DNA from 3 places in the Bacillus sp. mrc49 genome. Region 1 is predicted to be linked to each of the others. Evidence: riboswitches for the same ligand, from Rfam matches in the RefSeq annotation. Region 1 holds a riboswitch; each other region holds the start of a gene.
The links. A riboswitch is a leader RNA that binds a small molecule or an ion and turns the genes downstream of it on or off. The one in region 1 is predicted to bind cobalamin.
Positions count from the first base shown of each region.

Region 2: linked by a shared signal. The riboswitch ahead of CVN76_RS19230 (acyl-CoA dehydrogenase family protein) and the one ahead of CVN76_RS26565 (ribonucleoside-diphosphate reductase subunit alpha) in region 1 are both predicted to bind cobalamin.
Region 3: linked by a shared signal. The riboswitch ahead of CVN76_RS16690 (ABC transporter substrate-binding protein) and the one ahead of CVN76_RS26565 (ribonucleoside-diphosphate reductase subunit alpha) in region 1 are both predicted to bind cobalamin.

Region 1 is NZ_PHNG01000800.1:38,036-51,002, forward strand. Features, by position in the region: gene CVN76_RS26515 (cation diffusion facilitator family transporter) at 35-964, shown strand; gene CVN76_RS26520 (response regulator transcription factor) at 1,189-1,878, shown strand; gene CVN76_RS26525 (HAMP domain-containing sensor histidine kinase) at 1,868-3,298, shown strand; gene spx (transcriptional regulator Spx) at 3,360-3,755, opposite strand; gene modB (molybdate ABC transporter permease subunit) at 4,016-4,669, shown strand; gene CVN76_RS26540 (hypothetical protein) at 4,823-5,314, shown strand; gene CVN76_RS26545 (cold-shock protein) at 5,513-5,710, shown strand; gene CVN76_RS26550 (hypothetical protein) at 5,773-5,940, opposite strand; gene CVN76_RS26555 (flavodoxin domain-containing protein) at 6,052-6,471, opposite strand; gene CVN76_RS26560 (ribonucleotide-diphosphate reductase subunit beta) at 6,461-7,513, opposite strand; gene CVN76_RS26565 (ribonucleoside-diphosphate reductase subunit alpha) at 7,559-9,856, opposite strand; cobalamin riboswitch at 9,993-10,172, opposite strand; gene CVN76_RS26570 (manganese-dependent inorganic pyrophosphatase) at 10,467-11,396, shown strand; gene CVN76_RS31280 (hypothetical protein) at 11,484-11,630, opposite strand; partial or broken gene CVN76_RS26575 (SulP family inorganic anion transporter) at 11,717-12,799, opposite strand.
Region 2 is NZ_PHNG01000710.1:765-7,501, reverse strand. Features, by position in the region: gene CVN76_RS19245 (ArsR/SmtB family transcription factor) at 1-554, shown strand, start outside; gene CVN76_RS19240 (MFS transporter) at 914-2,407, shown strand; gene CVN76_RS19235 (glycoside hydrolase family 2 protein) at 2,436-4,298, shown strand; cobalamin riboswitch at 4,390-4,585, shown strand; gene CVN76_RS19230 (acyl-CoA dehydrogenase family protein) at 4,840-6,546, shown strand; gene CVN76_RS19225 (NAD(P)-dependent oxidoreductase) at 6,562-6,737, shown strand, end outside.
Region 3 is NZ_PHNG01000703.1:7,315-14,051, reverse strand. Features, by position in the region: partial or broken gene CVN76_RS16700 (ABC transporter ATP-binding protein) at 1-416, opposite strand, end outside; gene CVN76_RS16695 (FecCD family ABC transporter permease) at 409-1,476, opposite strand; gene CVN76_RS16690 (ABC transporter substrate-binding protein) at 1,439-2,410, opposite strand; cobalamin riboswitch at 2,562-2,736, opposite strand; gene CVN76_RS16685 (polysaccharide deacetylase family protein) at 2,814-3,677, opposite strand; tRNA gene CVN76_RS16680 (tRNA-Arg) at 3,897-3,970, shown strand; gene CVN76_RS31080 (hypothetical protein) at 4,427-4,567, shown strand; partial or broken gene CVN76_RS31820 (DNA topoisomerase III) at 4,641-4,984, opposite strand; gene CVN76_RS16675 (DNA topoisomerase III) at 5,102-6,737, shown strand, end outside.

The DNA.
Region 1 (12,967 bases):
TATATAATAATTCAAATCCGGGAGGAGGGATGGGATGGGACATCATCATGGGCACGCTCATGATCATGGGCATGGTCACCACCACCATCATTCAAATAATAAAAAAGTGTTGTTGGCATCTTTCATATTGATCTCCACATTTATGGTTGTCGAGGTTATAGGAGGATTCTTGACAAATAGTCTGGCGTTATTGTCGGATGCAGGGCACATGCTTAGCGATGCGGCAGCTTTAGGGCTTAGTTATACAGCGATAAGGCTGGGGGAAAGGAAGGCGACATCCTCCAAATCATATGGATATAAACGATTTGAAATCATCGCGGCATGCTTGAATGGATTGACCCTGATCGTAATATCCATCTTCATTTTCGTCGAGGCAATCAAGAGGTTCGTGAATCCTCCCGAGGTGCAAAGCCTGGGAATGCTGATGATTTCAATCATTGGTCTACTCGTTAACGTCATTGCCGCATGGATTTTGATGAGCGGGGATAAGGAAGAGAATTTGAATGTACGGAGTGCCTTTTTACATGTGATTGGTGATATGCTTGGTTCTGTCGGCGCCATTGCTGCTGCACTCTTGATCTATTTCTTCGATTGGGGAATAGCAGATCCGATTGCAAGCGTCATAGTTGCGTTCCTAATTATCATAAGCGGTTATAGGGTAGTAAGGGATTCCTTCCATATCTTGATGGAGGGTACACCTGATCAAGTTGATGTGGACGATGTAAAAACATCTTTGCTTGAATTGGGCAGTGTATCAAATGTCCATGATCTTCATATTTGGACCATTACCTCGGGTTTTTTGACCATGAGCTGCCATGTTGTCATAGATGGGAGCGGCAATCACGATGCAGTTTTAGCTGAAGCGCAAAAACTGCTTCACGATCAGTTTGGAATTGAACATAGCACGATTCAAGTGGAAAGGCAGGATGCGGGCTGTCCGAATCCACACGAGACATGCAATTAAAAAGATGACTGGCTCCAACCTGAGCCAGTCTCTTAAAGGTGTCCATTACATAATGGGACAAGGAGTTATATTGGAAAATATAAAGTGAAACGCCTGATGATTTTGCCGCGAACATACTCCTGACACATTTAAAGGGTAGGATGGAGGGAAAAAGCCCTGATGGTTGCAATCGTTACCATAGATAAATCGAATTAACTATAATTACAGGAAGGAGGAATCCATAAATGAAGAAGATCTTAATAATAGAAGATGAAATTTCCATTTCAATGGTGTTGAAAGCATATTTAGAGCGTGAAGGTTTTGAAGTCATCCAAGTGTACGACGGGCTGAAGGCGATTCCGGTTTTTGAGGAGACGGACCCAGATCTCGTTTTGTTGGATGTCATGCTGCCGGGAAAGGAGGGCTGGGATATATTGAAGGATATCCGTGAGGACGATGCATGCCCGGTTATCATGCTGACGGCACTGAACGATGTCGATTACCGATTATCCGGCTTTAAATCAGGTGCGGATGATTACATCTCCAAACCCTTTGTAGCAGAGGAAGTCGTTGCCCGGGTACATGCCGTTTTAAGAAGGTCAAGCATCCCGGCCGGGGATGCAGGTCATGTACATGAGTTCGGGAGCTTAATCATCGATGATCAGTCTTATTCGGTACAATTGAATCGGGAGGAGATAAGCTTGACGCCGCGTGATTTGTCGTTGCTCATTTTTTTCGCGAAGCATCCCAATCAAATCTTCACGAGAGAGCAGCTTCTCGATCAAGTGTGGGGCATGGATTATGATGGCAGTGATCGTGCCGTGGATCTCGCAATCAAACGAATTAGAAAGGCCATCGATGCATGGCCTGCAACTGAAGGGGAAATCAAAACATTGCGTGGATTGGGGTATCAATTGAGTGTCTATGAAAATTAAAAAAAGAACTACTTTACAACGCTATTGGACGAAAAGGTACGTAATGACCTTGATTTCAGGCTTAATATTATTGTCTGTCTTTTCATTATGGTGGATGGAAAAAACAGCATTGGAATATAGGCTAAGCCTTCTTAAGTATTTAGCTGATGAAACTTCCGACAGGGCGATAAAGGAAAATGGCCAGATTGTCGTCGGTCCGGTCCTTTCGGAGATTGTCGAGGAAAGGGAGAAAATCCTTCACTTGAACCAGCAGCCCATCATATATATCGTCGATCCTGATGGCAGCATCATTTATACGATGCCTCAATTGTATATTGATCCAGATGAAAATAAACTACCGGACGTCATCATGAAAAATACGGAACTCATTCAAAAGGTCAAGATTTCCGATAATAAAGTATATGTCGTCAAATCCCCGATTACTTTTGAGGACAAGACGCGAGGCTGGGTGGTCATTGCCCAGGAAGAAGGAGCTTTAAAGGAAATCAACCAAGATCATGGCTTATTGGCGATCATGATTGGAGGCTTGTTGATTTTGGGGACAGGGGTCATTTATTTTCTTTCGCGGCAGATTTCCCGGCCCATCCAAGATGTAGCGAACGCAGCAGTTGAAGTTCGTGAAGGCAACTATGATATTCATTTCAAAGAGGAAGAGGAAATCAAGGAAGAAGAAATTTATGAACTGATAAAATCATTTAAGGAAATGACGAATCGACTGAAGGTCATGGAGAAGTTAAGGGCGGAATTGCTTGCAGGAGTGACCCATGATTTGAAAACCCCGGTCACTTCCATTAGCGGACTGATACAAGCGGTTAAAGATGATGTCGTAACGGGTGATCAGAGTAAGGAGTTCCTGGATATTTCCTTAAAAGAAACCCAAAGGCTTCAAGGCATGATAGAGGATTTGCTTAATTATAATGCCATCTCGGCAGGTGCATTCAAGATTCGTTTGCAAAAAGAAAATATCAATATATTCATTCAGGAGATCGCCTATCGCTGGCAGGTGACGCAGGATGATGAGCAATCGTTCGCGCTCGATGTAAAAGTTCCTGATGACCCCCTCTACGGTCAAATAGATTCCTTGCGAATGCAGCAAATCGTCATTAACCTTTTGAACAATGCCAGGCATGCACTTGATGGCAACGGGAAAATCACGATTGATCTTTATGAAAAAGATGATGGCCAAATCTGCATTGATGTACAGGACAGCGGCCGAGGAATCCCTGAACATGAACAGCAGTATGTTTTCGAACCATTTTACAGAGGTGAAAACAAAAAACTGAAGGTGCGTGGTTTAGGCTTGGGATTGCCATTCAGTAAGATGCTCGCCAAAGCACAAAAAGGTGATCTTATACTGAAGGATAGCAATCAGCAAGGTACTACCTTTATGATCATCCTAGAGAAAACGGATCAAGTTTAAAAAAAGGGTTGTCCAAATTACTGGACAACCCTCTTATTTAACAATGGATATGGGATGGTGCTTAAGCCAATTGGCTGATTGCCCGCCATAATTGTACATGACGGACCTTCCTTGGAAGGAAGCGGCCCATTTCTTCTTCGTTATACCCAGCATGCAGGTTCTTATGATCGAATATGATCGGGCGGCGAAGTAAATCTGGATTATCTTGAATAAGCTTGCAAAGATCATTAAGTGGTGTATTATTTATATCGATATTCAGGCTTTTGAATTTTTTGGAGCGAGTCGATATGATTTCATCTGTACCGCCCTCCGTCTTACGTAATATCTCTTTTATTTCTTCTATAGATAGAGGTTGAGAATATAGGTTGCGTTCATTGTAGGAAATTTCGTTTTTCTTAAGCCAAGCTTTTGCTTTACGACAGGCTAGACTGCTTGGAGTAGTATAAATTGTTACCATTTAAAATCGACTCCTTCAAGTTTTCAAAGTTTTAAAGTTTATTGGAATGAAAAATATTTTTCTATTTGTGATACCCTTACTTTAACCGTCCTATGTGTCAGCAAGATGTCAAGAAAAATAAACTTAAAAGTTATTTCAAAAAGAAAGGAAGAAATTGAAATGAAAGCTGCCTTTGCAGATAAAGATCCTTCGGTGTCGACCATGACGTACAAGGACTTACATAAGCTGATGATCATTGATACCAAAGAGGGGATAGCGGCATGACAGAGGGCTTTTGGTCTCCTGTTCAGCTATCGATACAGGTGGCTGGGCTAGCAGGCATCATTGTTTTCATTTTTGGAATCATCCTAGCGCGAATCATGGCCAGAAAAAAATTCAGGGGAAAGGTCCTGTTGGAAACCATATTTTTATTGCCGCTTGTCCTGCCGCCCTCTGTCGTCGGCTTTTTATTGATTGTGGTTTTTGGCAAAAATGGACTCCCGGGTAAAATCATTGAAACCATCTTTAATCAGCCCTTAATGTTCACGTGGTGGGCGGCAGTCATTGCATCTGCGGTGGTGGCTTTTCCACTGATGTACCAATCCGCAAAAACGGGCTTTGAAGATATAGATGAAGAAATTGAACATGCAGCAATGGTTGACGGGGCAGGGCAGTTGAGGTTGTTCCTGTTCGTATCGCTCCCCTTGGCGGCCAAATCCATCGTTACTGGAACGATATTGAGTTTTGCACGTGCATTGGGGGAATTCGGTGCGACATTAATGTTTGCCGGAAATATTCCCGGACAGACACAAACGATACCTACTGCTATATATATTGCCATGGATTCCGGGAATATGACGTTAGCCTGGCTATGGGTTGCCATCATCATTGCCATTTCTTTCATTATGCTTTTTGCCGTTACGTATATTAAATGAGACGCATTTTTTGCCTGCTTAAACTGAAGGCTTGAAAGAGGCGTACCCGGAATCAAAGTTCCCGCTTAGGCCTGCCTGGAGGGAGATTATTGTTTCTTATCAGTCTGTGTTATAATCGACAAACAAGATGAACTAATGAAATGAGGAAGAAATTTGTTAACATTTGAAGAAAAATTAAGCATTATCGAGACTTTCACGGAGTTACAGCGAAAAGACGTTTCATTGGGGCGTGTGAACTTCCATTATCCAGAAAGCGTTCAGGAGAAAAAGATAGTCGTTCAGCACTTGCATCCCAATGGCAATGGTTTCGTTTATGCAGGACATATGAGAAAAAAAGACACAGACCGTAAAGGGTTCATCAATATACGTGACTATGAGGAAGCGGAATTAAAGGAATTGATCCGGAAAAGCATGGACTATCTATCTGAACCTGCGATTGAAATCGAAGAGGAGGATAACGAGTTCGCTAGGTTGGAAGGCACTTGGATTGGCAGGGAAAAACAAGAGCTTTCGCTAATCAGGGAAGATCAACTCTGGAACGTGTACTCCGGTTCGAATTTGGAGGAGTGTTTCGAGAGCCCGATCGAGGCAGAGCGCTATTTGCTTGACGAAGGCTTTCGTCAAAGCAGGAAGCGGGAAATGTAGAAATTTAGGATAATTTGTCGCTTGAATTACTGTGATAATCTTGTTTTTTTAGGATTTTCCATGATATAATATGGGTAATTATTTTTGTTCGGAATAAGTTTGATAGATGGATTTACCGTTATAGGATTCCTCTTGAAACATTATCCAGAACCAAAAATAGTAATAAAATGGATTTTTCCAAACACAGGAGGAACTATCATGGTACAAGGTAAAGTAAAATGGTTTAACGCAGAAAAAGGTTTCGGTTTCATCGAAGTTGAAGGCCAAGACGATGTATTCGTACATTTCTCAGCTATCCAAGGCGAAGGCTTCAAAACTCTTGAAGAAGGCCAAGAAGTTTCTTTCGAAATCGAGCAAGGCGCTCGTGGACCACAAGCAGCTAACGTTCAAAAATAATTGAACGCCTATAAAAAAAAGACTCCGTTTTTATGGAGTCTTTTTATTTTTTTCCTTCATGTTCAACCTTCTTTTTTCCTCGACATTTCCTTTAGAACTTTATCCAGTTTTTCCTCAATCCGTTTTGAACGATTAAAATGCCCGGATAGGTAAAACGCGATGAAAATAACGAATGCGACAAGTACCAGCATAAAAACGATGGGCAATAACTGAGCAATAGTAGCGGCCATGATGGTCTCCTTTTTTCCTTCATTATACATCATCCTTTTCCATACCGTGGCAGAATTGTGCCAGGTTTAAACAAACGAAAGGGGATATACGGATCGCATATCCCCCTTCGTTCAATTTTGAAATAATGAGGTAAACTTTTGTAATCTGGACAAGTCTGAATCCTGATACATTTGTTCTATCTTCAAGGTGACCAATAACTGACTCTTGGCAAATAACATGTCCCGAAAATGATCGACCGCTCCACAAAAATGATTGTAGTTCGTTTCGCCAGTCCCAAAGACCCCTGTTTTTAGGGAAGCTATCGGAAGTTGCTCCAGTTCTTCATAAAAGGCAGCCGATTTAGCCGGCAGCTCTCCATTGCCCCAAGTATAGGTACCCACGATCAACGCATCGTAATTCGGCAAAGTGCGTAAATCGAATTCACTCATGCGATATAGTTCAGCGTCAGGCAATAGAGAACCGATGGCCTCGGCGAGCGCTTTCGTATTGCCGCCTGCAGAATGATAAACGATGGCAATCCTATAATTCATCGAACCCATTGCTGGCATTTACTTGACTGTATGTTCTTGATTTTTGTTCGAAGAAATCGGTTTTGGTCAGTCCGATCGATTCATCATCGAAGGTTTTGATCCATGGCATCGGGTTTTCGTCATACTCTTTATACAGATTGTCGAGGCCTAACATGCGCAGCCGTTTGTTGGCGATATATTCGATGTACTCATTGAATTCTTCCAAATCGAGGTCGGCTTTCGTTTGAATGTCCTCAAGCATGTATTCGGACCATTCCTTTTCAAGTTCGACGGCTTTTTCAATCGTTGTGTAGATGAATTTCGTGTTTTCTTCATTATTCAATTCAGGATATTCATACATCAGGATTTGAATGAGCATTCCGATGAAATCGAAATGAACCATCTCGTCACGATGGATGTACGAAATCATCGTAGCCGAACCGGTCATGACATTTTGCCGTCCTAAATTGTAATAAAATGCGAAGGCCAAGTAGAAATAAATCCCCTCGAGGTTTGTTGAATGGATCAAAGCCTCGAATAAGTGCTGAGGGCTTGGATCGTCCACGAAGGTTTGATAGGCATCCACAATCGGCTGATTTCGCTTTATCACTTCCGGATGTTCTTTAATGCGGTCGAAAAGCTGTTTTTGCTTGCCTACCGGGATCAAGGAAGCAAGGATATACGAATAAGATTCATTATGGATCGATTCCTGCTGAGCCATATTGGCAAGGATTGCCTTTGCTGCAGGGTCCTTGATGTATCGAAGGATTTCCACCAAGGTAGGCGTTTGCAGGCTATCCATCCCAGCAATCATCGTCAGGATATCAAGAAAGGCGTCCTGGATATCTTCATCCATTTCTCCCCACTGCTTTTTATCCTGAATCATGTTCACGCTAGATGGCTTCCAAAAATTATTGATGAGCTGTGTATAGGTATCATAGAATTTTTCATACTGAATATCGTTCCAAAGGAGAAAGCCTGAAGCTTCTCCTTTGAAAACACCGGTCGCTTTAGTAGGATGCGTAGGTTCGAGCATCCTGATTTTTTTTATATGATTGGTCATTCGTGAAAACTCCTTTAAAAATAAATTACTGGGTATGAGCGAACGTTAACTTGAACAGCTTTCACACGCATTGTCATATTCGGAAGAAGTCGAACGAACGTAATACGTTGATTTCAAGCCGCTTTCCCAAGCCGTTAAGTGAATATCCAATAAGACTTTCGCTTTGATCGTGTTGTGAACATATAGATTAAAGCTGATCGCCTGGTCAATATGCCTTTGGCGGGCTGCGTTTTGCCTGATGCTTTCCAGCTGATCCAAATTAAAGCGTGTTTTTTTATAATATTCATACGTATTTGGCGTCAAACCAGGTGCCGTTACCTTGAATTTGAAGTTTTTCTTTTCTTCATAAAATTCTATTTCATACAATGGATCGATTCCATCAGTGGAATTGCCGATTTTAGCAGTAGATGAATTAGGGGCAATGGCCATTAAGTAGCCATTACGAGTCCCATGCTCCTGTACGTTCGTTTTTAAATCGAGCCATTTCCGATCCGTATAGTCACGCAGCTCGAAGTATTCCCCTGTGTGCCAATCCGAACCTTCGAAATATGGGTAAGATCCTTTTTCCTTTGCCAACTCGTTGGATGCCTTGATTGTTAAATAAGCGATCTTTTCGTACAATGCATCGGCATAGTGAACGGCCTCGTCGGATTCCCAATAAATATTTTCTGTGGCAAGTAAATGATGCCAGCCAAACGTTCCTAAACCAATTGCCCGGTACCGTTTATTCGAAATCGATGCCTGCTTGACCGGAAGATTATTCACATCAATGACATTATCGAGCATCCTGACTTGAATGGGGATCAATCTTTCCAAAACATCGCTGCCCACTGCACGAGGCAAGTTAATGGATGATAGGTTGCAGACAACGAAATCGCCGCTTTTGCGAACTACAACGACATCGCCATCTTCTGTTTCATATTCATCCGTGATCGTCGTTGGGCTTAGGTTTTGAGCAATTTCGGTGCAGAGGTTGGAGCAATAAATCATCCCTTTATGCTTATTCGGGTTCTTCCGGTTCACTTCATCGCGGTAGAACATATATGGAACGCCTTCTTCTAATTGAGAAATCATGATGCTTTTCATGATGTCCAACGCGTTGATCTTTTCAAAGCTGTAGCTTGGCAGCGTACCATTCTCTACGGCTTCGACAGCAAGAGCATAATGGTTCCTGAAGCTACCTTCGCCTTTTTTCTCGTCATATAGATCTTCAAGTGAGAATCCAAGGGTTTGCTTGACTGTATGCGGGTCAAAAAGGTACCATTCTTTCCTGTCGCGTACAGCCTCCATGAACAAGTCGGGAATGCATACACCCGTGAAAATATCATGTGCCTTTAATCTGTCATCCCCGTTCTGCGTCTTCAAATCGAGGAAGCTCATGATATCTTTATGCCAAGCATCCAAGTATATCGCTATCGCGCCTTTGCGCTGACCTAATTGATCAACACTGACGGCTGTCTGGTTAAATAGCCGGATCCAAGGAGTCGTACCCGAACTATTGCCGGAGAAACCACGGATATCGGAACCAAGTGAGCGAATCTTCCCGACATACAGGCCGACACCGCCGCCGAATTTAGACACCTTGGCAGCATCGTAGTTAGCTAGATAGATGCCGTCGATGGAATCTTCAATGGCGTCGATAAAGCAGGAGCTTAATTGTCCATGCGCTTTACCTGCGTTCGAAAGTGTAGGGGTGGCAACGGTCATATAAAGATTGGACATGGCCCAGTATGCTTCTTTTATAAGTTGCAGGCGGTGCTCCGTTTCTTCCAAACGCATGATTTCCATCGCGATGATCATGAAGCGTTCTTGGGGGAGTTCGTACACTTTGTCTTTTTTGGGACGGGCAAGGTAGCGATCGTTTAGTAGGTAGATGCCTATGTAGGAAAATAGTTTATCCTTTTCAGGGTCGATCACTGAACCAAGTTCTTCAATTTCGGCTTTAGTATAAGATGATAGCAGCTCGGCTTTATAAACTGGATAGCGTTGGCCGTCTTGCAGCTGCGACAGGTCCTGGATAAGGTCATAGAATGGACCATAACTCATGCCTTGATAACCTCGATTGGCCTGTGCATCCCTGTACATCGTATTCAATAGCTCTTTAGCTGCAACGAATGTCCAATCCGGGGCATCGATATCCACGCTCTCAAGAGCAAGCTGAATCAGTTTCTTTGAAGCCTGTTCATCGGTTGAATCACTTTTGCGTTCAAGCCATTTTGTAAAACGCTTTTTGAATTTCTCCATATCGAGACGGCCTTCAAATTCCTTCGACAGCATCTCAAGCTGAAGGGAATTCGTTTCAGTATCATTCTCGCTTATGGTAGAGTTATATGTTTGAGTCATTAAGAATCCTCCTTGTAAACTTCCGGTAATAAAAAAACCGCCCAACGAGTTGAGCGGATCAAACGACAGCATAAAAGAGCCATGAATAAAATAGCCGTTATACGATCGTTTCATCATCTCAATCCCCGAAGAATAAGAACGTGAAAAATTCAAGGCAGGTCTCCTGACTCATGATCATCCTACTTTGAGTCCTTCCCGTATAGTGAGCCATACAGTGGTTCCTCATTTCGTCACATTCACAGTTGCGGGGACAGTTCCGGGTTTGCACCGGATTCCCTTTTCAGCCATCACTGGCACCTTGGATTGTAAAAAATTCTATATATAGTTATCAGTATTGTTTTAATAATCAATATCTAGTATTTCTGCTTATATTATCGTAAGCCATATGCGATGATAATTCAACTAATATATTTGAGAAAAACCAACCCTTATCTATTGACAAAGTGAAGGCAGGGGGAAGGCGAATGAAAGATTTTCTTGGCGAAGTGGCAATTCAAGCACTGAATTTAACGGATTTTGTGTTAAAATGAAGTGTAGCGTAAAGGTGGCATTCCCTTGGTGCGATTTGGGGATTCACGGAAAAATTTTTATGAAAAAGGGGATTTAAATCTTGGATAAAGTATTAGTTTTTGGACATAAAAACCCGGATACAGACACGATTTGTTCCGCAATCGCTTATGCGGATCTGAAAAAGCAATTAGGTATCAATGCTGAACCAGTTCGTCTGGGTGAAGTGAATGGCGAAACTCAATATGCGCTGGACCAATTCAAATTCGATGCTCCTCGTCTTGTCGAAAAAGTGGCAGGGGAGGCGGAGACCGTAATCCTTGTCGATCATAATGAACGCCAGCAAAGTGCTGAGGATATTGACCAAGTCCGTGTGCTGGAGGTTATCGACCATCACCGCATCGCTAACTTTGAAACAAGCGATCCTTTATATTACCGTGCAGAACCGGTAGGCTGTACGGCAACTATTTTAAATAAAATCTATAAAGAAAATGGAATCGAAGTCCCGAAAGCGGTAGCAGGGCTGATGCTATCTGCCATCATTTCCGATTCTTTATTGTTCAAGTCCCCGACCTGCACTGAGCAAGACGTTGCAGCGGCCATGGAGCTGGCTGCCATTGCCGGAGTGAACGCTGAAACTTATGGATTGGAAATGCTGAAGGCAGGAGCTGATTTAAGCGACAAGACGATTGCGCAGCTGATCACTCTTGATGCAAAAGAATTCAGCATGGGAATGGCAAAAGTGGAAATAGCCCAAGTCAATGCTGTAGATCCGAATGAAGTCCTTGCTAAGCAAGCTGAATTGGAAGCGGCGATTGAAGCGGTTATCGGAGTGAAGGAATTGGATTTATTCCTATTCGTCGTTACGGATATCCTGACAAATGATTCTGTAGCCCTAGCTCTTGGAAGAGCAGCGAATGCAGTCGAAAAAGCCTATAACGTTACATTGAACAATAACATCGCCGTTTTGGAAGGCGTGGTCTCGCGCAAAAAACAAATCGTGCCTGTATTAACGGATGTATTCAGTAAATAAGTAAGTGAAAAGGGTGCTGCTGCACCCTTTTTCCATACCCCAAAAAAGACGGAAACATTACGAATGATCATGTTTCCGTCTTTTTGCTTAATTCAAGGAATCCTTTTCCTTTTCATAGGCGATGACAATCAATTCTTTATTCGCTTCCTCGCCAAGCTTGCTTTCAAAGCTTTTCAACTCATCCAATAAATCTGGTGAAAGATTGGCAGCCGTATAATCCTGCTCGGGTGTCATGCTTTTCGCTCCCTTCCATATCGACATATTTCCTGTTATTTATTCTGTCGGTTTTGAAAAGTTCTATTCGCCAGCAAGATCCTTCTTCAGGATATTTTACTAATTGAGCTGGCAAGTTTATCAAGCAATAAGGAGCTTTCCAGATCGAGGCCCTGTACATGTACGGAAATGCCTTGTTGCTTATATTTATGGACAACCGTATCGACAGCAGCGACCGCAGAAGCATCCCATATTTTTGAATGGGAAAAATCAATGATGATCGCATTTACATCATCATTAACTTCGAATTTTGAAACAAAGTCCTGCACCGAAGCAAAAAAGATTTGTCCTCAAATCATTTTTTCTGCCGTTTTTTCAACCGTCACCTTGGATATTTTGGCCGAGAAGAAGATCATGCTCAAGAGCACCCCGGCAAAAACCCCTTTCGACAAATCATGCGTATATAGGACGATGAGGACCGTTACAATCATCACGGCTGCATCCGTCTTTGGCGCTTTCTAGTTCCTCTTTAATGAAGACCAGTCAAATGTACCGATGGAAACCATGAACATGACAGCAACGAGTGCAGACATGGGGATTTTTATTAGGACGCCATTCAATGCGGAACGCGCCTGCCCCAAATGTGGAAAGCCTGCCTCTTTTTGATTCCGGATTGCCCGATCATCGCACATCCGCCAGGAATAACGATGGCCAAAGTCTCGAATGTCAAAGGGACGTCCGGTAGCATGAATATGGGGAGCGCTTCGGTAAATTGCCCTATATCCCCAACCGTACGTCCCGTCACCCCGGTGGATATGGCGGCGATCGTCATCAATACGATGGCAACGAGGGGGGAAGGGAGCCTTCGTAAGCAGCGGAAAAAGATGAATGATCGCTAATGATACGGCGGTCATGACATACATGATCCAAGATTCACCTACGAAATGGGTAAGCTGTGCAGTGAAAATCAATAAGGCTAAAGAATTTACAAAACCAGTCAATATCGTTGCAGCAAGTAAATGGTTTAGGCCATGATCTTTCACAAGGTCGACCATGACGAGTGCCATTGCTCCAGTGGCAGCAGAAATCATTCCCGGCCTTCCGCCGACAAAAGAGATGACGATGGCAATGCAGAGTGAGGCGTATAGACCGACCATTGGGTCAACTCCAGCAATGATCGAAAACGCAATGCACTACGGGATCAATGCCAAGGCAACGACAATACCCGAAAGAACGTTGCCGCGGACGTTGCCGAACCATTCTTGTTTGTATGCGGATATATTCATGAAATAATGTTTGCTTTTTTTACGCTCTAAATTATAGCAGGAGACCATCTTTCAATCTAATGGTAATTGATT
Region 2 (6,737 bases), on a different contig from region 1:
TAAGTGAAACGGGGACGATTCATGTAAATGATGATCCCCGCTCATTTTACGAACCAGACCGAAGAAATGCCCAGCTAATATGGTTTCGATCCGGATTCGTTGAGTATCATTTTCCAAATAGAATCCCTAACAGCGCAAAAGTAGGAGAGTTGAGCTTTTCTGTTGAATTATGCTCTGAGGCGCCCAGTCATCAATCAGATTGGCCTTCAGATATCACTTGTTGGGTAAACGGTGTAGAAATCGGATTTTGGACGTCACCTGGAGATTTTGGAGGAGAAAGGGGACTATTGACACCCAGTTGGTGGCCACAACAAGATACTCAATATGGTGTTTTGAAAATATGGAAAATCAATGGGGAAGGTTGTTTCATTGATGGTGAAAAAATATCATCAATAACGATCGACGAGTTGGGACTTCATGAACAACCATACATTTCACTGAAATTGGGAGTGAAAAAAGATGCAAAAAATAAAGGGGGAATTAATCTATTTGGAGAAAAATTCGGAAACCATGATCAAGGTATAATCATGAAAATTTGCCATAAATCCTTTTAATCATAGGTGAGTGAAACTACATAACGGCATGCGTACCTACATATAAAAAAACCATCACACTGTTTTTATAGTGTGATGGTTTTTTTTATTCCCCTTCACCAGCAACAATAATTTACTTTATTTGCATATTTTTATTACAAATATCTTGTTATGTTACAAATAAAATGTAATAATATGAATTAATTGTGGAAGCGCTTTACTTATCTGGAGGAATTGAGCAGAAAGGCGTTGGTTTTTAATAGGGTATTTTGGGAGGGGGGATTTCTATAAGGTAATGCATTAGGTTTATAGGAATGAGATTTTGGATTAATCAAGTAACGGATAGACCAGCTGGATATTTTGGGCTAGGAGGAATAATCATGGAAATGGCGTTAGAAAAAAAAACAGAAGTTGAGTCCGTTGAGAAGATCGCTTTATTAGAATATATTGCCTATTTTTTCTATGGGTTCGGACAAGTATTAAATTATGCAATGGTGGGTACATTCATTGCAATTTTTTATACAGATTATCTTTTTGTTAGCGCTTCATTCATTGGCGGATTATTTTTGGTATCGAGGATATTGGATGCTGTTATTGATCCTTTTATGGGAGCTTTAATTGATAAAACGAATTCTCCTAAAGGTAAGTTTCGTCTTTGGATGAAATGGGGCTCCCTTGCTGTTGTTGCATCCACAATGATTCTATTCATTCCATGGTCGCTTGATGGCCAAGTTTTGTTGGCAATAATCTCGATTACCTATATTTTATGGGGAGTTCTATATACCTTAAGTGACGTTCCATTCTGGTCCTTATCTACGGCAATGAGTAATGACGGTCAAGAAAGGTCCAAAGCTGTAACAGTTGCAAACGCAGGCGTGAATTTAGGGTTTTTATTACCTGGCTTGCTCGTACCCATTTCGGCTAAATATATCGGCCATCATATTTTGGGGTATGATGTTGCCAATAATACTGCGTTTATGCAAGGACTGCCATGGGCTATGCTTTTTTTGTCTGTCACTACTATTCCAATGATGATCTTTGGCTATTCCTTTACGAAAGAGAGACGAAGCAAGCATATTGAAAAAGTTTCGTTTAAAGAAATGGTGCAAACGGTTAGAAGTGCAAAGCCTTTATTTGTGATTTGCATCATCTTCTTCCTTGATATTTTCTGGGATCTGCAAACGGCGTTAATAACCTATTTCTTCGTCTGGAACCTAGGAGATGCACAAAACCAGGCAACTGTAGCATTTTGGTCAATGTTCGGATTTATCTTCTTGGTATTTTATCCTATGCTAACAAAAAGGTTTAAAAAGAAATGGATACTTCAAACACAATTAATTCTTGACACTATTTTACGCTGTAGTTTATTTATCCTAGGATACGAAAATCATACCTTTGTTATCATTTTACTCGTAGCATTAAGCTTTATTAGAACAATGGCATCTTCCGTTATTCCAAATATGATTGGTGAAAGTGTCGAATATTGTGAGTATAAAACAGGAAACAGGACAGAGGCACTTGTGTTTAGTTTCCAAACATTTACCGGTAAGTTAAAAACCGCATTTGCACTAGGCTTATCGGGCTTTTTATTAACAGTTATCGGATATACACCATCAGTAACGAGCCAGTCAAATAGTACTCTCCACTGGATATTTGTTATTTGCATCCTTGTACCTGCAATTGGTAATATCCTGAAACTATTCGTAAGCTTTTATATCAAATTTTCTGAAGATGAGTTCAAGGAAGTTGTGAAATTCATAAAACATAAAAATTCCCGTTTGAATGCCCTAACTGAAAATAACCAATCAGAAGCGCTATATCACATTAAAAAAATGGAGGAAATACAAGCACAATTAGAGAAAAAGGGAATCTAAATTCAATAGGTTAAAAAGGAGAGGTAAAATGAAACGTCATGAATATCCTAGACCACAGTTTGTAAGAAGCTCATGGGTGAATTTAAATGGTGAATGGGCTTTCGCATTTGATGATGAGAACAAAGGGCTGATGGAAAATTGGTTTAATAAAAATCTGGAAACCAATAAAACGATACAAGTACCATTCGTCTACCAATCTAAATTAAGTGGCATTGAAGAAACTGGCTTCCACCCATATGTTTGGTACCAAAAGGAATTTTCTTTACCGGAAGAAATGAGGAACAAAAAAAATATTTTGCACTTTGGTGCAGTGGATTACGAAGCATCGGTTTTTATCAATGGAAAGCTTGTCGGAAGGCATGAAGGCGGGCATACGAGTTTTTCATTTGATATTACTCCCTATCTTAATAAGGGAAAAGCGCAAATGATCACCATTAGAGTGTTTGACCCGCAAACAGACGAAACCATACCAAGAGGTAAACAGTATTGGAAACAACAATCAGAAGTAATATGGTATACAAACTCCACTGGCATCTGGCAAACTGTCTGGGTTGAGTCTGTAAATCCATCACATATCGAAACGGTACGATTTACAACCGACTTAGATAATGGAACAGTGATCATCAATGCGGAAGTTTCGGAATTTAAGGTAGGACAATTTTTGCGGTATAAGATTTACTTCAAAGATGAATTGATTGCAAATGATTCTGTCCAATTGGTCGAATCACATACACAAAGGGCTGTTGAGCTGTATCAGCAGCATATATTCAGAACTTCCTTTCATTTTCATGATGAAACGTGGGCCTGGTCGCCTGAATCTCCTAATTTATTCGATGTCGTGTTGGAATTGGAGCAAAGTAATGAAACTCTAGATAGGGTAGAGAGTTATTTTGGGATGCGAAAAATTCATACAGAACGTGGAATGGTTTATTTAAATAATAAACCGTATTATCAAAAGCTTGTTTTGGACCAAGGATATTGGCCTGATGGATTGTTGACCGCGCCGAGCGACGAAGCTTATAAAGAGGATATACGCTTAGCAAAAGAGATGGGATTCAATGGCTGTCGAAAGCATCAAAAAATTGAAGACCCCCGGTTTCTATATTGGGCTGATCAAATGGGCTATTTAGTGTGGGGGGAATGTGCTGCCGCTCCAATGTATAGTGAAAAAGCAGCTAGCCGCATAACAAAGGAATGGATCGAGATCGTTGAACGAGATTATAATCACCCTTCAATTGTTACTTGGGTTCCGATAAACGAAAGCTGGGGAGTGCCACATATTCATTTAAATAAACAACAACAAGCTCATTCCTTAGCATTGTATTATTTGATTCACTCGTTAGATACTACGAGATTGGTCATTTCTAACGATGGATGGGAAATGACTAAGACTGATATTTGTGCCGTTCACCATTATCAACATGGGACTAGTATAGAGTTTGAAAAGTATCGAAGTTTTGTAGATGACTTATCTACAAAAGACAATTTATTAGATTCGATGTCGACGAAGTGGTCTATTTATGCAAAAGGTTATCAACATCAAGGTGAACCCATTTTATTAACGGAATTCGGCGGAATTGCCTACAAGGTTGGTGAAAGTGAGGGGTGGGGCTATACGAGCTCTTCGACTGAAGATGAGTTTATTAACGATTATGCGAGGGTTATGGCGGCTGTCCAACAATCAAGGTCAATTCATGGATATTGCTACACACAGCTTACGGATGTAGAGCAAGAAATCAACGGACTGCTGACTTATGATCGTCAGCCTAAGTGTGACTTAAACAAGATAAAAGAAATCAACAACCAGTATCATAGTCAAATTGTTCAAAATGCAGGGAGTAACAAAGCAGGGAGCTGTTCCGAGGAGAAAATTGCAGTTGATTTCAACTAGGTTATAAGCTTTGGTTATTAAAAGGTAAATAAATCTATTAATGAAATTATTTGTAAATTGACTAAATTTTTGATATGTTTGATTGGAAAACTTCATACGTGTAGAAACAGGTGTAGATTGATATTTTTTCATCTACATAATAGGGAAGTCGGTTAGAGCCCGACGCTGTCCCGCAACTGTATTTGGGAGCGATCCGGATAAACCACTGTCTTCAGAAACATGAAGATGGGAAGGTTCGGGGAGTGATGATCATAAGCCAGGAGACCTGCCTGTTTCAGCACACATCTATACCTACGAGGATAGGGGGTGTTAAGTGCGAGCGATTGATCTGCATGTTTTTATTTTGTCATGGGAAAACATGTTTATTTACGTATCAATTCGAACTTAACAACTTCTTTATTGGAAGTTGTTTTTTTATTTTGATCATTATCAGGAGCTGTACAGAAAAAGTAGTGTATGTGAGCAATATTGAAAGGGCTTACAATAAACTAGGAGCCTGCCCGAGAGAAGAGGGCGATGAGTTGAAATGAGGAGGAAAGAAATGGGTGAACTTCAATGTAACGAACCTTTATTTCCTCATGGACTGGACACGGCAGGATTTACACCAGAGGATTTTAATGAGGAAGATCATCTCATATCAAAGACTACAGAGCTCTTTGTCAAAAACGAAGTAATGCCCCTGCTGGATTCGATTGATCGGCATGATAACGGCAAGGTGAAAAAATTGTTTCAAGAAGCGGGAGAGCTCGGCTTACTCAGCGTAGAGGTTCCAGAGTCGTATGGCGGATTGTCCCTGAATAAAAAGCTTTCAGGGCTTGTGGCCGAGAAAATGGGATTTGGCGGTTCTTTCAGCGTCTCCTTTAATATACATGCAGGTGTAGGGACCCTCCCGTACGTTTATTACGGAACAGAAGAGCAAAAGCAAAAATACTTGCCAAAACTTGCATCAGGAGAATGGATTGGTGCTTATGCCTTAACGGAAAATAACGCGGGATCAGACGCGCTTAACGCTAAAACGACGGCGGTCTTGAATGAGCAGGGGACAGCCTGGCTATTAAATGGTGAAAAACAGTGGATCACGAACGCACAAGTGGCCGATGTATATGTTGTCTTCGCCAAAACAAATAACAGCATGACTGCATTCATTGTAGACAGAACGTTCAAAGGGGTTTCCGTCGGTCCAGAAGAGAAGAAAATGGGGATAAAAGGGTCTTCGACAGCGACTTTAATTTTGGAAGATGTCAGTGTACCGGCGCAGAATGTTTTGGGAAAAGTCGGGCAAGGGCATCGTGTAGCATTGAATATTCTAAACATGGCGCGATTGAAGCTTTCCTTTTCTAACATCGGAGCATCCAAGCAAGCATTGGAGCTTGCCATTAACTACGCGAAACAGCGTAAACAATTTAACCGGACGATCATAGGTTTTTCGATGATACAAGAAAAGATTGCGAATATGGCGATTGCGATTTATGGAGCGGAAAGTGCGGCCTACAGAACGGCTGATAGCTTGGACAACGTATTCGAAACGGACGAACCTCTCGATGAACAATTGGGAAAACTGGCAAACTATGCAGCCGAATGTGCGATCAATAAGGTTCATTGCTCCGAGATCCTTGATCGAATCGTGGATGAGGCTTTACAAATTCATGGCGGTTATGGCTACATGCAAGAGTATGAAGTGGAACGATTATATCGGGATGCCCGGATTAGCCGGATTTTTGAAGGAACGAATGAAATAAACCGTCTGACCATTGCCAAACTATTGATGAAAAAAGGATTTCAAAACGGCGGCACATGGTTAAACCCTCTATTTGATGAGGAGGCGAACCGAAACCGGCAATACATCCAGATTTCTAACATGCTTCTTCACAAATCTTTGAAAGCATTGATACATGCCAATATCAACATTCAACAGGAACAAGAATATTCCCGTTTGCTTGCAGACATGGTGAAGGAAATTCATGTGATGGAATCTGCGGTCATTCGCACTGAAAAAGCGATACAAAAGAACGGGATGGAAAAAGAGCGGCTGAAAAATAATATGACGAACGTTATCTGTGAAGAAGGATATCGCAGAGTTGAAGAGATGGCTGTGTTGATTTTAACGGGAACGGAGTCGGGCGAAGCAGGCAGAAAAGTATTGTTGGAAGAAGTTCGCAGCCTTGCTGTTCCCCTCTTTAGGAATCTATTTATACAAAAACGTGAAATTGCAGAAAGAATGGCTGATCAAGAAAAATATAATGTGTGAACGGAGTGAAGCCTAATGAAAAAAATCGGGTTTATCGGATTGGGCAATATGGGTCTGCCTATGTCGCAAAGTTTACTACTTTCTAATTTTACTGTGTATGGAATGGATTTGAACAAAGAAGCTGAAATGTCCTTTCATCAATCAGGAGGAACGATTGGCGTATCGGTTGAAACTATGGTGAAACAATGTGA
Region 3 (6,737 bases), on a different contig from region 1:
AGCCGTTCGAAATGAAGATCCTGGAATTCGGCCACTCCCGTTTGTTTCATCACCCGTTGGACAATCCTTTCATCCTCCTCAGACCAGCTGTGGAACCAGCCTGTTTGATGGGCGTACCTCCCAAGCGAGACCGTCTCCTTCACCGTATACGAAAAAGCCAATGAGGAATGTTGAGGAAGCACCGCAATGACCCGTGCAAGCTGTTTTGCCGAATAATCCTGCAAATCTTTTCCTTTGATCCGTATGCTTCCTTGCTTGTAAGCAAGCACCCCACTGAGCATACTCAACAGCGTCGTTTTTCCGCTGCCGTTTGGACCGAGGATCCCGAATAGTTCTCCTTTTTGAACGTCGAAAGAGACGGAATCCAAAACGCTTTTGTTATCGTATCCACCCGTTAACCCTTTAACTTCAAGCATCCGTCCTACCCACTCTCCGTCTCCTTAATAAAATGAGGGCAAATGCAGGTGCCCCGATCAGTGAGGTGATGACCCCGATCGGCAGTTCCGACGGGGCGATGATCGTCCGTGCCACAAGATCTGCCAAAATCAAGAACCCGCTTCCTACCAGCAATGATAACGGAAGCAGATGCCTATGATCTGGCCCCCATATCCTCCGGACCAAATGGGGAATCACCAGCCCTACAAAGCCGATCGTGCCTGAAACGGCAACCGCTGCGCCCGTTAATATCGAGCCCGCGATCAGGATCCACATTTTCCGCCTCTGCACGTCGACACCTAAATGTTTTGCCCGGTCCTCCCCGAAGGTCATCGCATTCAATTCCCTCGTATTCATGATCAGAATCAACGAGCCAATGATGAAAAACGGCAGAATGATTCCGATATAATTCCACCCGCGCATGGACACGCTGCCCATGAGCCAGCCGATGATTTGTCTTAATTCCTCCCCAGTCAACGCAATCATCAAGGATATGAAGGCGCTTAAAAACGAGCTGAAGATGATTCCGGTCAAAATGATCGTTTCGACCTTCATCGATCGATCCATTTTTTTTGCGAATGTCAGTACACAAAAAATCGTGATCACGGAACATAAGATGCTCAATGCAGGAAGCGTATATAAACCGATGAACGGGAGTGATATATTCAGGAATAACGTCACCACTGCCCCGACTGATGCTCCTGACGATATCCCGAGCGTGTAGGGATCGGCAAGCGGATTCCGGAGCAGCCCCTGAAATGCCGCACCCGCGATCGCCAAGCATGCCCCGACCAAACCTGCAAGCAATACACGCGGCAAACGGATGTTCATCACGATATTCGTCAGCATCACATCGGGATCAGCGGAAATCGGCAAATGAAAAATCTCCTTGCCGATTATTTGCATAAGTACGGGGATCGGTACGGACACCGAACCGAATGAGATGCCGATCGTACTGGCAAAAAGTAAAAACAATGACGCAAGCAAATAAGCAAGCGCCCATTTAGTTGTCAAATACGTTCGGATAGATTGATTTGGCAAGTTCCTCTACTCCCTCTATTAAACGTGGACCTGAACGGGTCACCAAGTCGGAATGGACATCAAAAACTTGGGCATTCTTAACCGCCGTAACGTCTTGCCACCCTTTTCGGCCCGTCACTCCACTTACCGGGTCTTTTGTGTAATAACCATAAGTCGTAATGATGACATCCGGATTGGCTGCAATCATCGACTCTTCATCCATTTTGGCCCAGCCATCCACATCCGCTGCAGCATTGTCAGCTGAAATCATCATAAGCATTTCATTCATGAATGTATTTTTACCAGGTGTATAGATATCCGGGGACGGCGAAACCTCCACTAAAACGGTCTTCCTTTCCGATTCCTTTACCGATTTGGCCTTCTCGGAAATAACCTTCAGCTTCGTTTTCATGTCCGTGATGATGTCTTTTGCCTTAGCTTGCTCGCCTGTTGCCATCCCGATCATATCAATGGACTTGTACACCTCATTGAAGTTTTGGGCATCATTGACTACAAGCACATCTATTCCCGCATCCTTAAGCTGCTGGAGCCCCTCCTTCAAATTATGGGCACTCGATGCATGGGCAAGAACAAGATCGGGCTTCAAGGAGACGATCAATTCCGTGTTCATCTCCATGCCGCCCACTTTTTCGATATCCTTCGTTTCTTCCGGGTAATTATCATTGTCGGACACGCCAATAACCTTATTACCTAAACCAAGCGCAAAGACCACTTCCGTATTGCTTGGTATCAACGTAACGATTTTCTTCGGTTTTTCTTCTATCGTCACCTTTTCACCCGTTGCATCTTTAATCGTAACCGGGAAGGCTTGTTGTGTAGCCTGATTCGTCTGCTGCTTTCCTTTTCCTTCATCGGCCGTGCCGCTGCAGCCAACCATCATGCCAGCCGTCAGCAACATCACCAGTATCAGGCCAAAAATCTTCTTCACGTTCATTCCCCACAATCATTTCATTTAGTTTTAGCCCGCCTTAAGCGAGGACCCCATGACAAAAAGCATCCCCCGTCAAACGGAAGATGCTTGTATGGCAACAATATCATGAAGGACTCTTTACAGTCTGCCACACACCTCCCCATCCGCGTGGGTCACAGGTGTACGAATCTTGGCAGGTCTCCTGGCTCATGGTCATCGTCAACGGCATCTTCCCATATCCCAAACAGTGGCATACAGCCGTCAGCTCCCATATACAGTGGCGGGACCGCGCTGGCATTGAACCAGCTTCCCTTTTAAGTCATTTAGACACCAAATCGTTCATATGTATATAATTTTCACTGCTTATCATTATACACCATGCAAGAAGCGATTATTGGAGGATTTTTCACAAAACGCCTGTCCAGCTTCAGCGATTGGACGCATTTTCAATCAGTGATGCAAATCCCCCGACGGATAATCCCGGTGAAATCCGTACGCGATGCAGGGCATGCATCCCTTGATCACTTGTTGCCCCGCCAGGTTCGGTGGTGACTGCCATCTTGTATCCCGCTTCTTCCGATAACCTGAGGCTCTCCTCGTTATAACGGCCGACTGGATACGAAAGTACCGTCGTCTCCTGGTTCAGAATGCGATCGAATAAATCCTTGGACTGGACCATTTCAGCTTCCTGCTGCCCGGAAGTCATCCGGTTCAGCTCAAGATGGTTGATTGTATGACTCTCGATGGAAATCCCATCCGCACTCATCTCCATCATTTGATCTTCCGTCAGGTGATGAGCTTTACCAATGGACTTCCCGATCATGAAGATGGTCGCTTTCAACTCATATTCCTTCAATATAGGAAAAGCCTCCGTGTAGTTATCTGTATAGCCATCATCAAAAGTAATCCAGACACACTTTTCACTTGGCATTATATTTTCGCTTAAAACGAGAAAGGCTTCATTAGGCGATAAAGTCTGGTAGCCATTTTCCCGAAGCCAAGCCATTTGCAGCCGGAATTCCTCCTTCGGCACCCGAAGGTTATTCCCCTCCGAAATACTATGGTACATCAATATCGGAAGCCTAACCTCGGACTCGGCCCTTATCCAGCCACTCGTATCGATTCGTTCAGGACTTGCTCCATCCTCCGAATCTATTTCGGCCTCATTCTCCTCTGCTGCAGCCACCTCGATATTATCTTCCGCAATCGGCGCAGCCGTCTTTTTACCTATTTTCTCTAAAACACCTTGTGAACAGCCAGCTAAAATAAAAGCCACAAACACTGCTGCCATCCATACCAATCTGTATTTTCCCACTATCATTCTCCTATTTTTTTCTAGCATAATAGTACCAGAAAACCAACGAATAATAAAGTATTCCAATTAACGCAATAAAAGGTAAAAATTATCGTTAAATGACCCGCCAGGCATTTTTTTTCATAATTATAAGCTACTCACTTGAAAAGTTTGCCTATAACCAATATAATAAACAAGTCGTCGACCTTTTAATATGTCCCAGTAGCTCAGCAGGATAGAGCGACAGCCTCCTAAGCTGTAGGTCGTAGGTTCGATTCCTATCTGGGACGCTAAAAAAAACCCCTTACATGTTAAGGGGTTTTTTGTTTTATATAACAGTTTCTTGCCTAAAATGAAAAATCAAATTGCAATATAACCTTTTCACCCTTTCAATAAAATTCTGTAAGTGTTTCTATGACACGTTGTTTTTCTAAGATAGAACATACAGGAAAGCTAAAGGACGACGAATATATAGAAAACCTTGGCGTGAAATGATGTTCGCGCAGGATTGCGAAAAAAATTCAAAATAAATGTTTCAACCTGTCCTACCCGGGTATATAAATACTGTAAGACATTCTCAACCAAAGGAGATGATGTGCATGAGTACAATCAGAAGCCAATGGAACAAGGAGAATGACGCAGCGGTGTTTAGTCCCGGTGATCAGCGTTAGAGTCAATTGAAGCGTTAGATGCTAATCAAAATGGGAATTACTACTCTTCTCATCCAAAGGAGGAAGATACTGATCATGAGTATTTACAGCCGATGGAATCCAGAGAATGATGAAGCGATTTTCAGTCCAGGTGATCAGCAGCCATTCAGTACGCTCATACGAGTAGATTCCGAAAAACACACAAAAAAAATGGACAACACACTTGAATATGAATGACATGGCACCGTACTGAATGAAATTTAGTCGAAGCAGTAATATACAGAAAAAGGATGGAGCGAATGCTCCATCCTTTTTTCTTGTGCGCACTGCAGGCATACGGCGCATTTGTTACACGTGAAACACTTTCCTTGTGGCCGCATTCACGATCCTGACAGACAAGCATTTCCCCCTTTTCATTATTCACTACACGCATCAGCCTGCCACATGATCTTGCTTGCATTTCTGGCGCATATCGTCAATGAAAACCTGTTTGGCAAGAATTCCTTTTGCAATCGCCGTTAGCTTTTGCTCCTCCTGTGCCGTCTAAGCAGGCGACCTCAGGTCTTCAGGCGCCAACTCGAGGAGTTGCTTTCCTTTTGAATTTACGTGAAGGCCCTTCCCTCTCTTTTCGACCAAGAAGCTTTCGAACAGTTGCCACTGTCCCGATCCCGGCGGCTTCGTTTCAAGGGCTCAAATGAACTGTATAGGCCATTCCCTCTTTGAAATTATGTTATATTAGACGGTAAATAGTTAGTAAGGGAGTTTGAACAAATGTCAAAAAGTGTGGTAATTGCTGAAAAGCCTTCAGTTGCACGTGATATTGCGAATGTATTGAAGTGTAATAAAAAAGGCAATGGATTTTTAGAAGGCGATAAGTATATCGTTACGTGGGCATTAGGTCATCTGGTTACTCTAGCAGATCCAGAGGCATATGATATGAAATTTAAAACATGGAAGCTGGAAGACCTGCCCATGCTTCCTGAAAGCATGAAGCTAGTTGTCATGAAACAAACCGGAAAGCAATTCAATGCTGTTAAAACACAATTGAATCGCAATGATGTGAATGAAATAATCGTGGCGACTGATGCGGGGAGAGAAGGAGAATTAGTTGCACGATGGATCATCGAGAAATCAAAAGTGAATAAGCCCATCAAACGTCTCTGGATTTCTTCCGTAACGGATAAAGCAATTAAGGATGGGTTCAATAACTTAAAGCCTGGTAAAGAGTATGAAGACTTATATACTTCAGCAGTAGCACGTTCGGAAGCGGATTGGTATATCGGTTTAAATGCAACCCGTGCCTTAACGACAAAATTCAATGCGCAATTAAACTGTGGACGCGTTCAGACACCGACGGTTGCAATGGTTGCAGCGCGCGAAGAGGAAATTGCGAATTTCAAGCCGCAAACCTATTATGGAATCGAAGCCCAAACAGATGGACTTACGTTAACGTGGCAAGATGAAAATGGAAATAGCCGCAGCTTTAATAAAGAAAAGACCGATGCAATCGTGAAATCACTTGGAAGTAAGGATGCGACTGTTGTTTCCATTGACCGCAAAGCAAAGAAAACATTCGCACCTGGTCTATATGATTTAACAGAGTTACAACGGGATGGGAATAAACTCTTTGGCTATTCTGCTAAAGAAACATTGAACATCATGCAAAAATTGTATGAGCAACACAAGGTCTTGACTTATCCGCGTACGGATTCACGATATATATCATCCGATATCGTTGGTACGCTTCCGGAGCGTTTAAAAGCCTGTGCCATAGGTGAATATCGTCCTCTTGCAAATAAGGTGTTGAATAAGCCTATTAAGACGTCAAAAGCATTTGTCGATGATAGTAAAGTCAGTGATCACCATGCCATTATTCCGACCGAGGGTTATGTGAATCTTTCAGCCTTCACTGACAAAGAACGCAAAATCTACGACCTTGTCGTGAAACGTTTCTTGGCAGTTTTATTCCCTGCGTTTGAATATGAGCAATTGACGGTGCAAACGAAAATTGGTGATCAAACGTTTATCGCTAGAGGAAAATCCGTGATTCATTCCGGCTGGAAAGAAGTTTATGCAAACCACTTTGATGATGAAGAATCAACAGAGGATGTAAAAGAGCAGCTATTGCCTCGTATTGAAAAAGACGATGAATTAAAAACAAAATTAATCACTCAAACGTCAGGCCAAACAAAGCCACCAGCACGCTTTACGGAGGCGACTTTACTATCAGCAATGGAAAACCCTGCGAAATACATGAAAACAAACGATAAGAAGCTGGCAGACACGTTGAAATCAACGGGCGGACTTGGAACAGTCGCCACCCGTGCCGATATCATCGATAAGCTATTCAATTCATTCTTATTCGAAAAACGCGGCGGCAAAGAAATCCATATCACATCCAAGGGGC